3 regions of the Kribbella sp. CA-293567 genome follow, and region 3 is predicted to be linked to each of the others. Evidence: riboswitches for the same ligand, from Rfam matches in the RefSeq annotation. Region 3 holds a riboswitch; each other region holds the start of a gene.

Region 1 (4,277 bases), 1.9 Mb from region 3:
CGACGCAGAACAGGACCAGGTTGCCTTCGCGGCCCTCGCGCACGCCGAGGCGTACGTCGGAGGCGCGGACAGCGAGGCCTGGTCCGGTGCGGCCGCGGGCGTGCTGATGGGGTGCTGCGGTGCGGATGGTGGCGAGGAGATGGGGACGGCCGGATTCGCGGCCCACGCGCGCGCGGTCGCCGACCACGCGGCCGACCTCGGTGAGCGCTCTCGAGCGGCGTCCGGCGACGCCTGCACCGGCGGACTGGACGCTCAGGAGACGAGCCTTGTAGGGCTCGGAACTGGCGGCGACCTGGCCGGTCGGCGCGGGGCCGGAGAGAGCGCTCCCTGGGTTGCCCGGTTTGGCGGGGTCGGCGTCGGGGTGCGGGCCGGTGGCGTCGTCGGTGCTGTTTTCGCTCGCCGGGTCGTTGCCGTCGGAGCCGTTGTCGCGGGGGCCGTCGTCCTGGGTGCCGTTGTCCGGGCCACCACCGTTGTCGGAGCCGCCACCGTCCGGGCCGTCGGGGTTGCCGTCCGGTCCGTCCGGGTCGTCGTCAGGTGGGGTGCTGTTCTGGATCGCCTGCTCGAGTTGCTCGTCGTCCAGGCCCGGCGCGTCGAAGGGATTGCGGCGCTTGCGGTGCGGCAGGGCGAGCTTGGCGGCGGCGCGGACGTCCTCGACCTCGACCACCGTCCGGCCGGACCAGGCGGCGTGGGCGACCGCGGTGCGGGCGGTGACCAGGTCGGCGCGCATGCCGTCGACGTCGAAGGACGCGCAGATCTCGGCGATCTGGCGAAGCGCCGCGTCGGTGAGGATCACGTCGGCAAGGCGGGACCGGGCCTTGACGATGCGCTCGGAGAGCTCGGCCTGCGCACCGGCGTACCTGGTGACGAAGGCGGCCGGGTCGGCCTCGTAGGTGAGGCGGGCGCGCATCACCTCGACCCGTACGGCGGGGTCGCGGCTGGCGACGACGTCGACGGTGAGGCCGAAGCGGTCCAGCAGCTGCGGGCGGAGTTCGCCCTCTTCGGGGTTCATGGTGCCGACCAGGACGAAGCGCGCCGGGTGGGTGATCGAAACCCCGTCACGCTCGACGGTCGCGCGTCCCATCGCGGCGGCGTCGAGCAGTACGTCGACCAGGTGGTCGTGCAGCAGGTTGACCTCGTCGACGTACAGCAGCCCGCGGTGCGCCGCGGCCAGCAGACCGGGCTCGTAGACCGTCACACCTTCGGAGAGCGCTCGCTCGAGATGGAGAGAACCCAGTACGCGGTCCTCGGTGGCGCCTACGGGAAGTTCGACCAGCCGCGCTGGGCGGGAGATTGCCGCGGGGATAGACACCGAGGCGGAGTCAGGCGCAGAAGCCGCGTTGGCGGTGGAAGCCGCAGAAGCCGCCTCGGCGCCGTGAGCGGCACGAGTCGCGTCGGCGGTGGGAACGACGGGAGTCGCGGCGACGATGCGAGCGGCGGGAATTGCGTCGACGGTGGAAGCCGTAGGAACCGCGTCGGTGGTGGGAGCCGCAGGAGTTGCGTCGGCGGTGTGAGCGGCAGTCGCCTCTGCGGTGGGAACGGCAAGAGTTGCGTCACGGGTGTGAGCGGCAGGAGTTGCCTCGACGGTGGAAGCCGTAGGAGCCGCCTCGACGCCGTGAGCCGCGGAAGTCGCCCCGCCGAGGGAAGCCGCGGGAGCCGCGTTGGCATAGGAAACGGCGGGGGATGCGGTGGGTGGGTGGTGCGGGGCGTCGGGGCAGGTTGGGTCGGGGGCGGCGGGGTCGCAGGAGAAGCGGCAGGCTGCTACGACCTCGACGGGCGGGAGGATCTCGGTGAGCGCGCGGACCGCGGTGGACTTCGCTGTTCCCTTTTCGCCGCGGATCAGGACGCCGCCGATCGCCGGGGAGATCGCGGCAAGGATCAGGGCGAGTTGGAGATCGTCCATCCCGACCACCGCGGTGAAGGGGAAACCGGTCGGGGCCGGCTGGTGGTTCGAACTGGTCGGGGCAGAGCCCATGGCGGTGCTTCCCTTCGTCCCGCGGGTGTCCACGCCCGCCTTGGCACTTGGCACGCCGGGCGCGCGGAAGCGCTCCCTGGCGGACGATCGCGGATGTCCTGGCTTCCGGGCCTGAGCCCGGTCACAGTGGCGGGACCGCCCCGGAATCCAGCCCCGACAGGGCTGTCACCGGTGTTCCTCCACGCGCGTCCCGGCGATCATTCCACATCGTCTGCCGGCCACTCGGTGGGGAGTCCGTAGAGCGCCGCCGGGAACCGGGCAGACAGCCGAAGGGCACACCGCCATCCCCGTACCAGCCAACGCCGTCCTGGGCAGGCGCGCGATGGAGCAAGTCAACGATGTAGCGAGTCGACGATGTGCCCCAGCCCGACACCGACCGCGGCGAGCATCACCGAGATGCTCGCCAGCAGTTCCAGCACGAACGACGACAGGACCCCGTCTCGTGCTGGCCGACGCCGTCCTGGGGAAGCGCGCGACGAAGCAGCTTGGCGATGTGCTCCGGCTCGTGCCAGCCGTCGCCGTCCTGGGCAGACTCGCGACGCAGCAGGCCGCGGTGCTACTCCGCAGCGCTAGTTGGTGAAGACCGTTGACAGGTGTGCCGCGGCGGAGTTGCCGGGGAGTTCGCCGACGCCGGTGATCGGGGTGACCGTGATGTATCCCGCGAGCAGCAGTGCCTCGTCGGTGTCGGTGTCGCCGGGGGCCTCGTGCAGCGTCAGGCCGACCACTGGATCGCCTGTCGGCGACTTCTCCAGCACCAGGCGGGACCGGTCGTACGCGACCAGGCGGGCCCAGCGTGCACCCTTGAGTTCGCTGACCGGGACGTCGGGCACGTTGATGTTGATGACCGTTCCGGCCGGCTGCTCCAGCAGCCAGGAGAGCGCTTCCGCTGCTACCAGGCCGGCCGTTTCGACGTACTGCGGCTGCTCGGAATCGATGCTGATCGCGAGTCCGGACAACCCCTGGCTCGAGGCGGTCAGCGCGGCCGCCACTGTGCCGGAGTGCAGGATCGGGCCGATGTTGTGCCCGTTGTTGATCCCGGAGACCACGATGTCGGGGGACGGACCGTACGCGCCGAGCCGGGCCAGGGTCACTGCCAGCGCGGGCGTTCCATCGATGCCGATGAAGCCGTTCTCGCCGACCTTCGACCGGACCGCGCGGCCGATCATCCCGGCGCGCGAAGTACCGACGCCGCTCTGGTCGTCCCACGGCGCCACCACCTGGACCGAGTGGCCGGCCTTCTCGAGGGCCGCCGCGAGTGCCTGGATGCCCAGGGACTCGTAGCCGTCGTCGTTGGTGACCAGGACTCGGAGCTGTTCGGACGCCATGTGTCCACCCAATCACACCCCGGGCGGCGCCGCGCCGGTCCGATCAGCCGCGATCCTCGATGTCCCCCTCGGTTTCCAGTACGGCGGTCCGCAGCGTCTCGAGAGCTTCCGCGCTCGGCTCGGACCACAGTCCGCGCTGGGCCGCTTCGAGCAGCCGCTCGGCGATCCCGTGCCGCGCCCAGGGGTTCGACTTGCGGAAGAACTCGGCGATCTCCGGGTTGGCGACGTACTCGGTGGTGAGCGTCTCGTACATCCAGTCGTCGACCACCCCGGCCGTGGCGTCGTACCCGAACAGGTAGTCCACCGTGGCCGCCATCTCGAAGGCGCCCTTGTACCCGTGGCGCTGCATCGCCGCCATCCAGCGCGGGTTCACCACCCGCGCCCGGAAGACGCGCTTGGTCTCCTCCTCCAGGGTCCGGGTCTTCACCTGGGCCGGTACGGCGGAGTCGCCGATGTAGGCCTTCGGGTTGGAACCGGTCAGGTGCCGCACCATCGCGACCATGCCGCCGTGGTACTGGAAGTAGTCGTCGGAGTCCATGATGTCGTGCTCACGGGTGTCCGCGTTCTTGGCCGCGACCTGGATGCGGGCGTAGGCGCGTTCCATCGACGGCCGGGCCTCGGCGCCGTCGAGGTCCTTGCCGTAGGCATAGCCGCCCCAGACCGCGTAGACCTCGGCCAGTTCGGCGTCGGTGCGCCAGTTCCGCGCGTCGACGAGCGGCAGCAGACCGGCGCCGTAGGAGCCCGGCTTGGAGCCGAAGACGCGGGCGGTGGACGATCGCAAATCATTGCCCGCAGCAACATCGGCGTCGACGTGCGCGCGCAGGTAGTTGCTGTCGGCATCTTCATCCAGGGCGGCCACCGTACGGACCGCCTCGTCCAGCAGGGCGACGACGTGCGGGAAGGCGTCGCGGAAGAAGCCGGAGATCCGGATCGTCACGTCGACCCGCGGCCGGCCGAGCTCGGTCAGCGGGACGACCTCG
Region 2 (4,277 bases), 3.0 Mb from region 3:
GGGCTGGGGTCGTACAAGACCAGTGAGCACAGCAGACCGCCGAGCCTGCGCGGGATCGGCGAGGGGATCAGCTACGCCTATCGCCGCAAGGACCTGCTGGCCACCTATCTGGTCGACATGGTCGGGATGTTCCTGGCGATGCCGATCGTGCTGTTCCCGGCCTTCGCGACCGAGATCCTGAAGGAACCGAAGCTGCTGGGGCTGCTCTACAGCGCCGAGGCGATCGGCGCGATGTGCGCCAGCCTGACCAGCGGCTGGGCCAGACGCGTGCACCACCAGGGCCGGGCGGTGGTGATCGCGACCATGGTCTGGGGCGCGTCGGTCGGCATCGCGGGGCTGGCGCCGAACATCTGGTTCGCGGTCGGCTTCTTCGCGATCGCCGGGGGCGCCGACATGATCTCGGTGCTGTTCCGGTCGGTGATCTGGAACCAGACCATCCCCGACGAGATGCGCGGCCGGCTGGCCGGGATCGAGATGCTCGGCTACTCCCTCGGGCCGCTCGGCGGTCAGGCCCGCTCCGGTCTGGTGGCCGACGCCACCAGCGTCCGGACGGCGATCGTCAGCGGTGGAGCGCTCTGCGTCGTGGGGGTGGTCGGCACGGCGGTCTGGCTGAACGAGTTCTGGCGTTACGACTCCCGCACCGACGAGCACGCCGTCCGCGAGCGCGAACTTCGCACCGAGCCAGGACCTGGGTCCAAGACGTAGGCTCTGTCACCATGCGTACCCGCTCGGTAGTAGCTCTGCTCGGCAGTACTGCGCTCCTGGCCGGCTGCGGCGGTCCTGGCGGCGAGACCGCTCCTAGCGTGCCGCCACTCGTCTCCATCAGCACGACTCCGACCGAGACCACACCTACGCCGAGCGAGACGCCCAGCAGCCCGCCCACCGCGAAGGTGGCAGACACCCTGTGCACGCGAATGGACCAGACGCTCGTGCAGAGCGCCCTGGCCGCCCCCGCCGTACAGATTCAGCTGAAGCCGGCGCCCGCGGAGTTCGGGTTCCCGTCGTACGACGTGTGCCAGTTGAGGCTCAGCACGAGTGCCAGCGGTCCCGTACTGCGAGTCGGCACCTCTGTCTTCCCGTCGACCCCGGCAGACCTCGCTGCGGCGCGGAAGGCCTACGAGGCGACCAAGGGCGAGGCTGCCAAGGTGGTGACGATCGGCCAGGGTGGTTTCGGGACCAGCCGGTTCGTGGTGTTCCTGCTGGAGGGCAAGTTGTTCAAGGTCAGCGGACCGCCCGCGACGCTGGCGAAGTACGTCGTACTGGGGGAGGAAGCGGCTCAGCAGGCCGACGGGTTGCCGGACAGCGAGCCGCTGATCATCCGGCCGGAGTGCGAGCGAGGCACCAAGTCCGCCGCGATCGCGATGGGCGTCGAGGCGGCCATCCGCCGCGACGGTGAGACCGAGGCGGGCGACATCGTCTGCGGCTGGATCACCAGGACCCGCGTCCTCTACTCCACGGTCCGTCGAGTGGCCGACGCCGAAGCCGTCATCGCCCCCACCCGCAAGGCCGCGACCTCCCAGTCGGTCCCGCTGGGCGACGAGGGTTACATCGACACCGCCAGCGGCCGCGGCGTCATCCGCGTCGGCGCCGACAAGATCGTCGACCTCGTCCCCCTCCCGGCCGGCACCGCCGACAAGGACGACATGGTCGCCTTCGCCCTCGCCATGTCCGGCCTCTACACCCGCTGATGCGCCCCGGCCGGCAGCCGTGCCGGCTGGACGACAGGGCCGCTTCCTGCGACGAGGTTGCAGGTGGGTTACCTTTACCGCGTCGTGGTGTTCGGGAAACCGGTGTGATGCCGGTGCGGCCCTCGCCACTGTGATCGGGATGTTCCTGGGTGATCCGGAGACGGAGACCACTGGCCTAAGTCGGCTGGGAAGGTCAGGCCCAGGGATGCGGTACCCGTCAGCCAGGAGACCGGCCACGGCGTGTCACACCGTCCACGAGGTGCTGGAGGCGCGCGTGAAAACGCTGGCTGCTGCTGTTGTCGTACTGTCCCTGGTCACCGGCTGTAGCGGAGCTGCCGCGCAAGCGGGGCCTGCCGCCGATGCGGTGACGGTGAAGAACTGCGGGGTCGACGTCACCGTCGACGGCCCGCCGAAGCGGGTGTTCGCGGCGTACCAGCCGGCCATCGAGATGGCGCACGCGCTGGGGATCTCCGACCGCCTGGTCGGTACGGCGTACCTGGACGCGGAGGTGCTGCCGGCGTACGCCGCGGCGCAGCGCGACCGCAAGTACTACCAGAACCTGCCGAGTCGCGAGGAACTGCTCAGCCAGGAGCCGGACTTCGTGCTCTCCGGCTTCAACGACGTCTTCGCCAGCGCCGGCAGCGACGGCAGTTTCGGCACCCGCAAGAGCCTGGCGGACCTCGGTGTCCAGACCTGGATCTTCGGCCCGCTCTGCCCGACCGCGGACGGCAAGGGCGACGAGGCGATCGACCCGGCGACGGTCTCGATGGACAACGTGTACGCCGATCTGCGCGACCTCGGCAGGCTGTTCGGTGCCGGCGAGAAGGCCGAGGCCGTGATCGCCGACCAGCAGCAGCGGATCGCGGCGGTGGAGGCGAAGGTGAAGGGCGCGGACCGGCCGACCGTGGCGATCCTCCGGCCCGGCCTCGAGGGCGGTGGCCTGACGGTGTCCGGCGGCCCGGACTTCGGCACGGTGCTGATCCGACAGGCCGGTGGGGTGAACGCGTTCGCCGACCTCACCTCGAAGCGGAACGTGAAGATCAGCGTCGAGGAGTTCATCAAGCGTGATCCCGACTACGTCCTGATCAGCGGCTGCTGTGAGGCCGACCTGACCGAGGCGAAGGTGCAGCCCGACGTACAGAAACTGCTGGCCAACCCTGCCTTCGCCAACTTGAAGTCGGTGCGGAACAAGCGCGTCGTGCCGTGGCTGTTCGCCCACCACTCGGCCGGCGTCCGTGGCGCCGGGTCGACCGAGCTGATCGCCAGGATCATTCACCCCGATCTGGTCAAGTGAGGTCCGAGCCGGCCCTGCTGCGGCACGGTGGCTCCCGAACCGCCGGTCTGCTGGTGGCGGTCGCCGTGCTGCTGGTCGCCGTGCTGCTGTCGATGCTGGCCGGCAACCAGTGGTTCGGGCCTCACGACGTGTATGTCGCGGCAGCCGACTTCACCGGCTCCGACACGGACCGGGTGATCCGCTACCTGCGGTTCCCGCGGACCGCCGTCGGCGTGCTGGCCGGAATGGCGCTGGGCCTGGCCGGTGCCGTGATGCAGGGCATCACCCGCAATCCGCTGGCCGATCCGGGCATCCTCGGCGTCAACGCCGGAGCGGCACTGGCGATCGTGGCGGCGATCGGGCTGCTCGGCGTCCAGTCGTTGACCGGCTATGTCTGGTTCGCGATGGGTGGCGCGCTGGTGGCCACGGTCGTGGTCTACCTGGTCGGTTCGGCCGGCCGGGGCGGCGCGACTCCGGTCAAGCTCGCACTGGCCGGTGCCGCGTTCTCGGCGCTGCTCGGATCGGTCACCTCGGCGATCACCCTGCTGGATCTCACCGCGCTGAACGAGTTCCGGTTCTGGGTGGTCGGGTCACTCACCCTGGCGACCGGTGGGATCGTCGTCCAGAGCCTGCCATTCGTTGCCATAGGCACCGTTTTGGCGCTGTTGCTGGGCCGTTCGCTGAACCAGATCGCACTCGGGGAGGAACTGGCAGCCGGCCTCGGCACCCGCGTCGGTGTGGTCCGCGTCCTGGCCGCTCTGGCGATCGTGCTGCTTGCCGGTACGGCGACCGCGATGGCCGGACCGATCGCGTTCGTCGGCCTCGCCGTACCGCACGTCGCTCGGGCGCTGGTCGGCGCCGACTACCGCTGGATCCTGCCATGGTCGCTGGTCCTCGCTCCGACGATGCTGCTGCTCGCCGACGTGGCCGGCCGGTTCGTCGCCCGGCCGGACGAGCTGCAGGTCGGCATCGTCACCGCGCTGATCGGTGCGCCGCTGTTCATCGCGCTGGTCCGCCGACGGAAGCTGGCCGAGCTGTGAAGGCGCTGCGGATCGGGCCGGTCTCCACCCGGATCGACCTGACCAGCATCGTGGTGACCGTGGTCGCGCTGACGGCGACGGCGGCGATCGGCGCGGTGTCGCTGACGATCGGCGACTACGAGATCCCGCTGCCGAAGGTGCTGGACACGCTGGCCGGCAACGGATCGCTGATCCTGACCGACGTCGTGGTCAACAACCGGCTGCCACGAGTGCTGGTGGCAATCGGAGTGGGCGTCGCGTTCGGTGTCTCCGGTGCCGTCTTCCAGCGGCTGGCGC
Region 3 (4,277 bases):
TGCCCCCGAACCGGGACATTTCCCTCCCCAACCACCCTTGGCCTGAGGGGTGAGGTTTCAGGTTGACGCGCGCGTCGAAGCGGTTAGCAGGTCCATACCTTCAGCGCCACGACCAACACGCTGGGTTGATTGACTTTCCTCGCTTTCTCGATGAACAATTCGAACATACGTTCGAGAGCTGGACCAAATCGGGGAGTGTGAGGATCTGTGATGCCGGAGCCGTTCGACTGGGAGATCTTGCAACGGCCGTCAGCGATGGCGATGGTGCGTGGGCAGCTCGGCTTCAGCTGGATGGTGTTGTCGGGGCGGCTGGCGGCACTGACCGACGAGGAGTACTTCTGGCGGCCGAGCAGTGAGGCGCTGACCGTGGTCCGCCGGCAGTACGCGGGGCGGTTCAGGTCGCTGGGGTCGGGTGAGTGGGTGGCGCAGTGGCCCGACGAGCCGGATCACCGTGGGCCGCGAACGATCGCGTGGTTGATCGCGCATCTGACCGAGACGTTCTTCGAGCGCTGGGAGTGGACCTTCGGGTCCAGCCAACAGGGGCGGGCCGACATCACGCTGCACGGCAACGCCCAGGACGCGGTGGCGTGGCTGGCGCACTGGGTGGACGCCTGGCGCGACTCGATCGCCGAACTGGGCGAGGAAGAGGCGATGACCATCGGCTTGAGCCAGGCGACCGAGCTCGATGCGGCCGAGCCCTTCGGCCACGTCGTCCTGCGCCTGAACCGCGAGCTCATCCACCACGGCTCCGAGATCATGACGCTGCAGGATCTGCACTCCCTGGCGGCCTGACACGACACTCCCCCGATCCCCTGGCCGCCGAGGCGGAGGCCGCTCCGCCCACCGCACAGGAGCGCGTCTCGGCGGCCAGGCTCCACCCCGACCACCCGACCATCCGAGCCGGCCGACCACCGATCACCCGAGCCGGCCGGCCACCCGATCCGGCTGAGCCGGCCCCGATCGCCTGGCCACCAAGGCACAGAACTCCGACCCGCCGCTCCGGGGCGTGTCTTGGTGGCCAGGTCCCACACCTGGCCAGAGCGTTCAGCTCAAGAAGTGGTTCTCCGTCCGTCAGCAAGCAGGTCGGCGTACAGGTGGGACCGACGCAGCCGGCCAGTGCGCACCAACCGCCGGATGTCGGCGCGGTTGTCGTACATCAACTGCCAGTGGAAGTAGTTGACGTACTCCGCCACTGCCAACGCGAACAGCAACACACCGGGCAGCCAATCCGACCAGGAGTCCGCCGCAAGCACTCCGAACCCCACCACGACCAAGCCGAACACCAACCCCAGTTCGCAACCGAGCCGCAACCACCGGAACACCCCGATCCCGGGCGGCTCAGTCAACCCCGACCGGACCTGGTGACCCTTGACCAGCCAGTACGAGGCCCCCACCACCAACTGAAGAGCGAAAAGCGTGAAGCCGGCGAGATTGGCAGGCGCGGCCGGAGCGGCCCGGAGGACGAAGACGAGCCACCCGAACAGCACGATGTCGAACAGCTCGAACCCGGCCAGCATCCGCAGCCGGGCCAGCACGGCCGCCTTGGGAGTCCTCACGCGATCAGTCTGCCGCAGAGTGACGCAGCCGCAACAAAACACAAGATCTGCGACACGCGGCGACCTGAGACACAAGATGTGGTGATCAGGCGCTAGTGTTCTCACCGTTGGCCGACAGGGGAATCCGGTGTGAATCCGGGGCTGCCCCGCAGCGGTAAGCGGGGATCCTGCCCGTGAGCCCGAATACCTGCGGCCGGTGCGCGTGCCGCCGGCACGCGCTGTCCGAGACCTCGAGGGCGGGTCGCAGGGCGAGACAGCGGCAGACCGTCGGGTTGGCGTGCAGCGATGCGCGGGCAGCCCTCGGATGGAGTGTGGGCTCCTCGACGATCTGCGTCGCTCGTCCCGTCATGCGCTGTGCCCGGGTCCCGGTCGTCAAGAGACTCGCGTGGAGAGAGCGCTTGTGACCATCGTTTCTGCCAGCACAGCTCAGTCGGCTACCGACCAGGCAGCACCCCCGAACCAGCTCACCGTCGTACGGCGTGACGGCAACAGCACCGCCTTCGACCCGGCCAAGATCTCGGTCGCGCTCAGCAAGGCCTTCCTGGCCGTCGAGGGCGCCGACGCCGGCAACAGCCACCGCGTCCGCGACCTGATCGCCGACCTCACGACCCGCGTGGTCGAGGCGCTGACCAGCCGGGGTGACGCCCGGCGCAGCGTCCAGGTCGAGGACATCCAGGACCAGGTCGAGCTGGCGCTGATGCGAGCTGGTGAGCACCAGGTCGCTCGCGCCTATGTGCTGTACCGCGAAGAGCGAACCAGGGCCCGTACGCCGGAAGACGCGGCCGAGCTCAGCATCCAGCCGGTCATCACCGTCCGCGCGGCCGACGGCAGCACTGCTCCCCTCGACCTCGACCGGCTGCGCGTCATCGTCGCCGAGGCAGCGGCGGGCCTCGACTCGGTCGACGCCGAACTGATCCTCGACGAGACCCTGGGCTGCTGCTACGACGGCATCGCACAGCACGAGGTCGAGCTGGCTCTGGTGATGGCGGCTCGCGGCTATGTCGAAACGGAGCCGGAGTACAGCTTCGCCGCCTCGCGTCTGCTGCTCGACCAGATCCGTCGCGAGACGCTCGGCCGGGTGCACGGCGAACCACGGCAGGCCAGTCAGGCCGACATGGCCACGGCGTACGTCGACTACTTCCCGCAGTACATCCGGACCGGGATCGAGGCCGGGCTGCTCGATCCCGAACTGGCCACCTTCGACCTCGCCAAGCTGGCCGCGGCGATCAAGCCGGAGCGCGACCTGGACTTCGCCTTCCTCGGTCTGCAGACGCTCTACGACCGCTATCTGCTGCACATCGACAAGATCCGTTTCGAGTTGCCGCAGGCGTTCTTCCTCCGGGTCGCGATGGGCATCGCGCTCAAGGAGGAGCACCGCGAAGAGCGCGCGATCGAGTTCTACGAACTGCTCAGCTCGTTCCGGTTCCTGTCGTCCACGCCGACCCTGTTCAACTCCGGTACGACCCGCCCGCAACTCTCGTCCTGCTTCCTGACCACGGTCGACGACGACCTGGCCGGCATCTTCGCCGGCATCCGCAACAACGCGCTGCTGGCCAAGTACTCCGGTGGTCTCGGCAACGACTGGACCCCGGTCCGCGGCATCGGCGCCAAGATCCGCGGCACCAACGGCGAGTCGCAGGGCGTCGTACCGTTCCTCAAGATCGCCAACGACACCGCCATCGCGGTCAACCAGGGCGGTAAGCGCAAGGGAGCGGTCTGCGCGTACCTCGAGACCTGGCACCTGGACATCGAGGAGTTCCTCGACCTGCGCAAGAACACCGGTGACGAGCGTCGCCGTACGCACGACATGAACACCGCGAACTGGGTGCCCGACCTGTTCCTGCAGCGGGTCGAGGCCGGCGGAGACTGGACGCTCTTCTCCCCCGACGAGGTCCCGGATCTGCACGACCTGTACGGCGCGGCCTTCGCGACGGCGTACGAGAACTACGAGGCTGCCGCCGATCGTGGCGAGATCCGGGTGTTCCGCCGGGTCAGGGCCGTCGACCTGTGGCGCCGGATGCTGACCGTGCTGTTCGAGACCGGTCACCCCTGGATCACCTTCAAGGACGCTTGCAATCTGCGCTCGCCGCAGCAGCACGACGGCGTCGTGCACTCGTCGAACCTGTGCACCGAGATCACCCTGAACACCACCGTCGACGAGACGGCCGTCTGCAACCTGGGCTCGGTCAACCTGGTCGCACACCTCACCGATCGATCCAGCCTCGACCCTGGAATCGACAGCGCGCTGATCCGCGACACCGTCAAGACGGCCGTCCGGATGCTCGACAACGTGATCGACGTGAACTTCTACACCACGCCGGAGTCGGAGCGCGCCAACCAGCGGCACCGCCCGGTCGGTCTCGGCCTGATGGGCTTCGCCGACGCGCTGTTCAAGCTACGGATCCCCTACTCCTCCGACGCTGCCGTCGACTTCGCGGACAGCTCGATGGAGCAGATCAGCTACCACGCGATCGAGGCGTCGAGCGACCTGGCGGCCGAGCGTGGCCGCTACCAGACCTACGAGGGCTCGCTGTGGAGCCAGGGCATCCTGCCGATCGACTCGCTCGAACTCCTCCGGAGCGCGCGCAACGGAGATCTGACCGTCGACACCGGCCGGCGGCTCGACTGGGATGCGCTGCGGGGCAAGGTGCTGCGCGACGGCATGCGCAACTCCAACGTGCTGGCGATCGCCCCGACCGCGACCATCTCCAACATCTGTGG

Evidence for each region. Region 3 has a riboswitch for cobalamin ahead of OX958_RS12380 (ribonucleoside-diphosphate reductase subunit alpha). Riboswitches for the same ligand answer to the same signal wherever they lie in the genome.
Region 1: it holds a riboswitch for cobalamin, as region 3 does, so the genes downstream of both, OX958_RS20390 (VWA domain-containing protein) here and OX958_RS12380 (ribonucleoside-diphosphate reductase subunit alpha) in region 3, are expected to answer to the same signal.
Region 2: it holds a riboswitch for cobalamin, as region 3 does, so the genes downstream of both, OX958_RS33550 (ABC transporter substrate-binding protein) here and OX958_RS12380 (ribonucleoside-diphosphate reductase subunit alpha) in region 3, are expected to answer to the same signal.

What each region holds. Positions count from the first base shown of each region.
Region 1 covers NZ_CP114065.1:4,442,552-4,446,828, forward strand. The annotation lists gene OX958_RS20390 (VWA domain-containing protein) at 1-1,972, opposite strand, end outside; cobalamin riboswitch at 2,044-2,186, opposite strand; gene surE (5'/3'-nucleotidase SurE) at 2,542-3,297, opposite strand; gene cobN (cobaltochelatase subunit CobN) at 3,341-4,277, opposite strand, start outside.
Region 2 covers NZ_CP114065.1:7,221,121-7,225,397, reverse strand. The annotation lists gene OX958_RS33560 (MFS transporter) at 1-705, shown strand, start outside; gene OX958_RS33555 (hypothetical protein) at 717-1,688, shown strand; cobalamin riboswitch at 1,757-1,940, shown strand; gene OX958_RS33550 (ABC transporter substrate-binding protein) at 1,963-2,982, shown strand; gene OX958_RS33545 (FecCD family ABC transporter permease) at 2,979-4,001, shown strand; gene OX958_RS33540 (FecCD family ABC transporter permease) at 3,998-4,277, shown strand, end outside.
Region 3 covers NZ_CP114065.1:2,577,807-2,582,083, reverse strand. The annotation lists gene OX958_RS12390 (DinB family protein) at 211-792, shown strand; gene OX958_RS12385 (multidrug transporter) at 1,050-1,556, opposite strand; cobalamin riboswitch at 1,644-1,765, shown strand; gene OX958_RS12380 (ribonucleoside-diphosphate reductase subunit alpha) at 1,957-4,277, shown strand, end outside.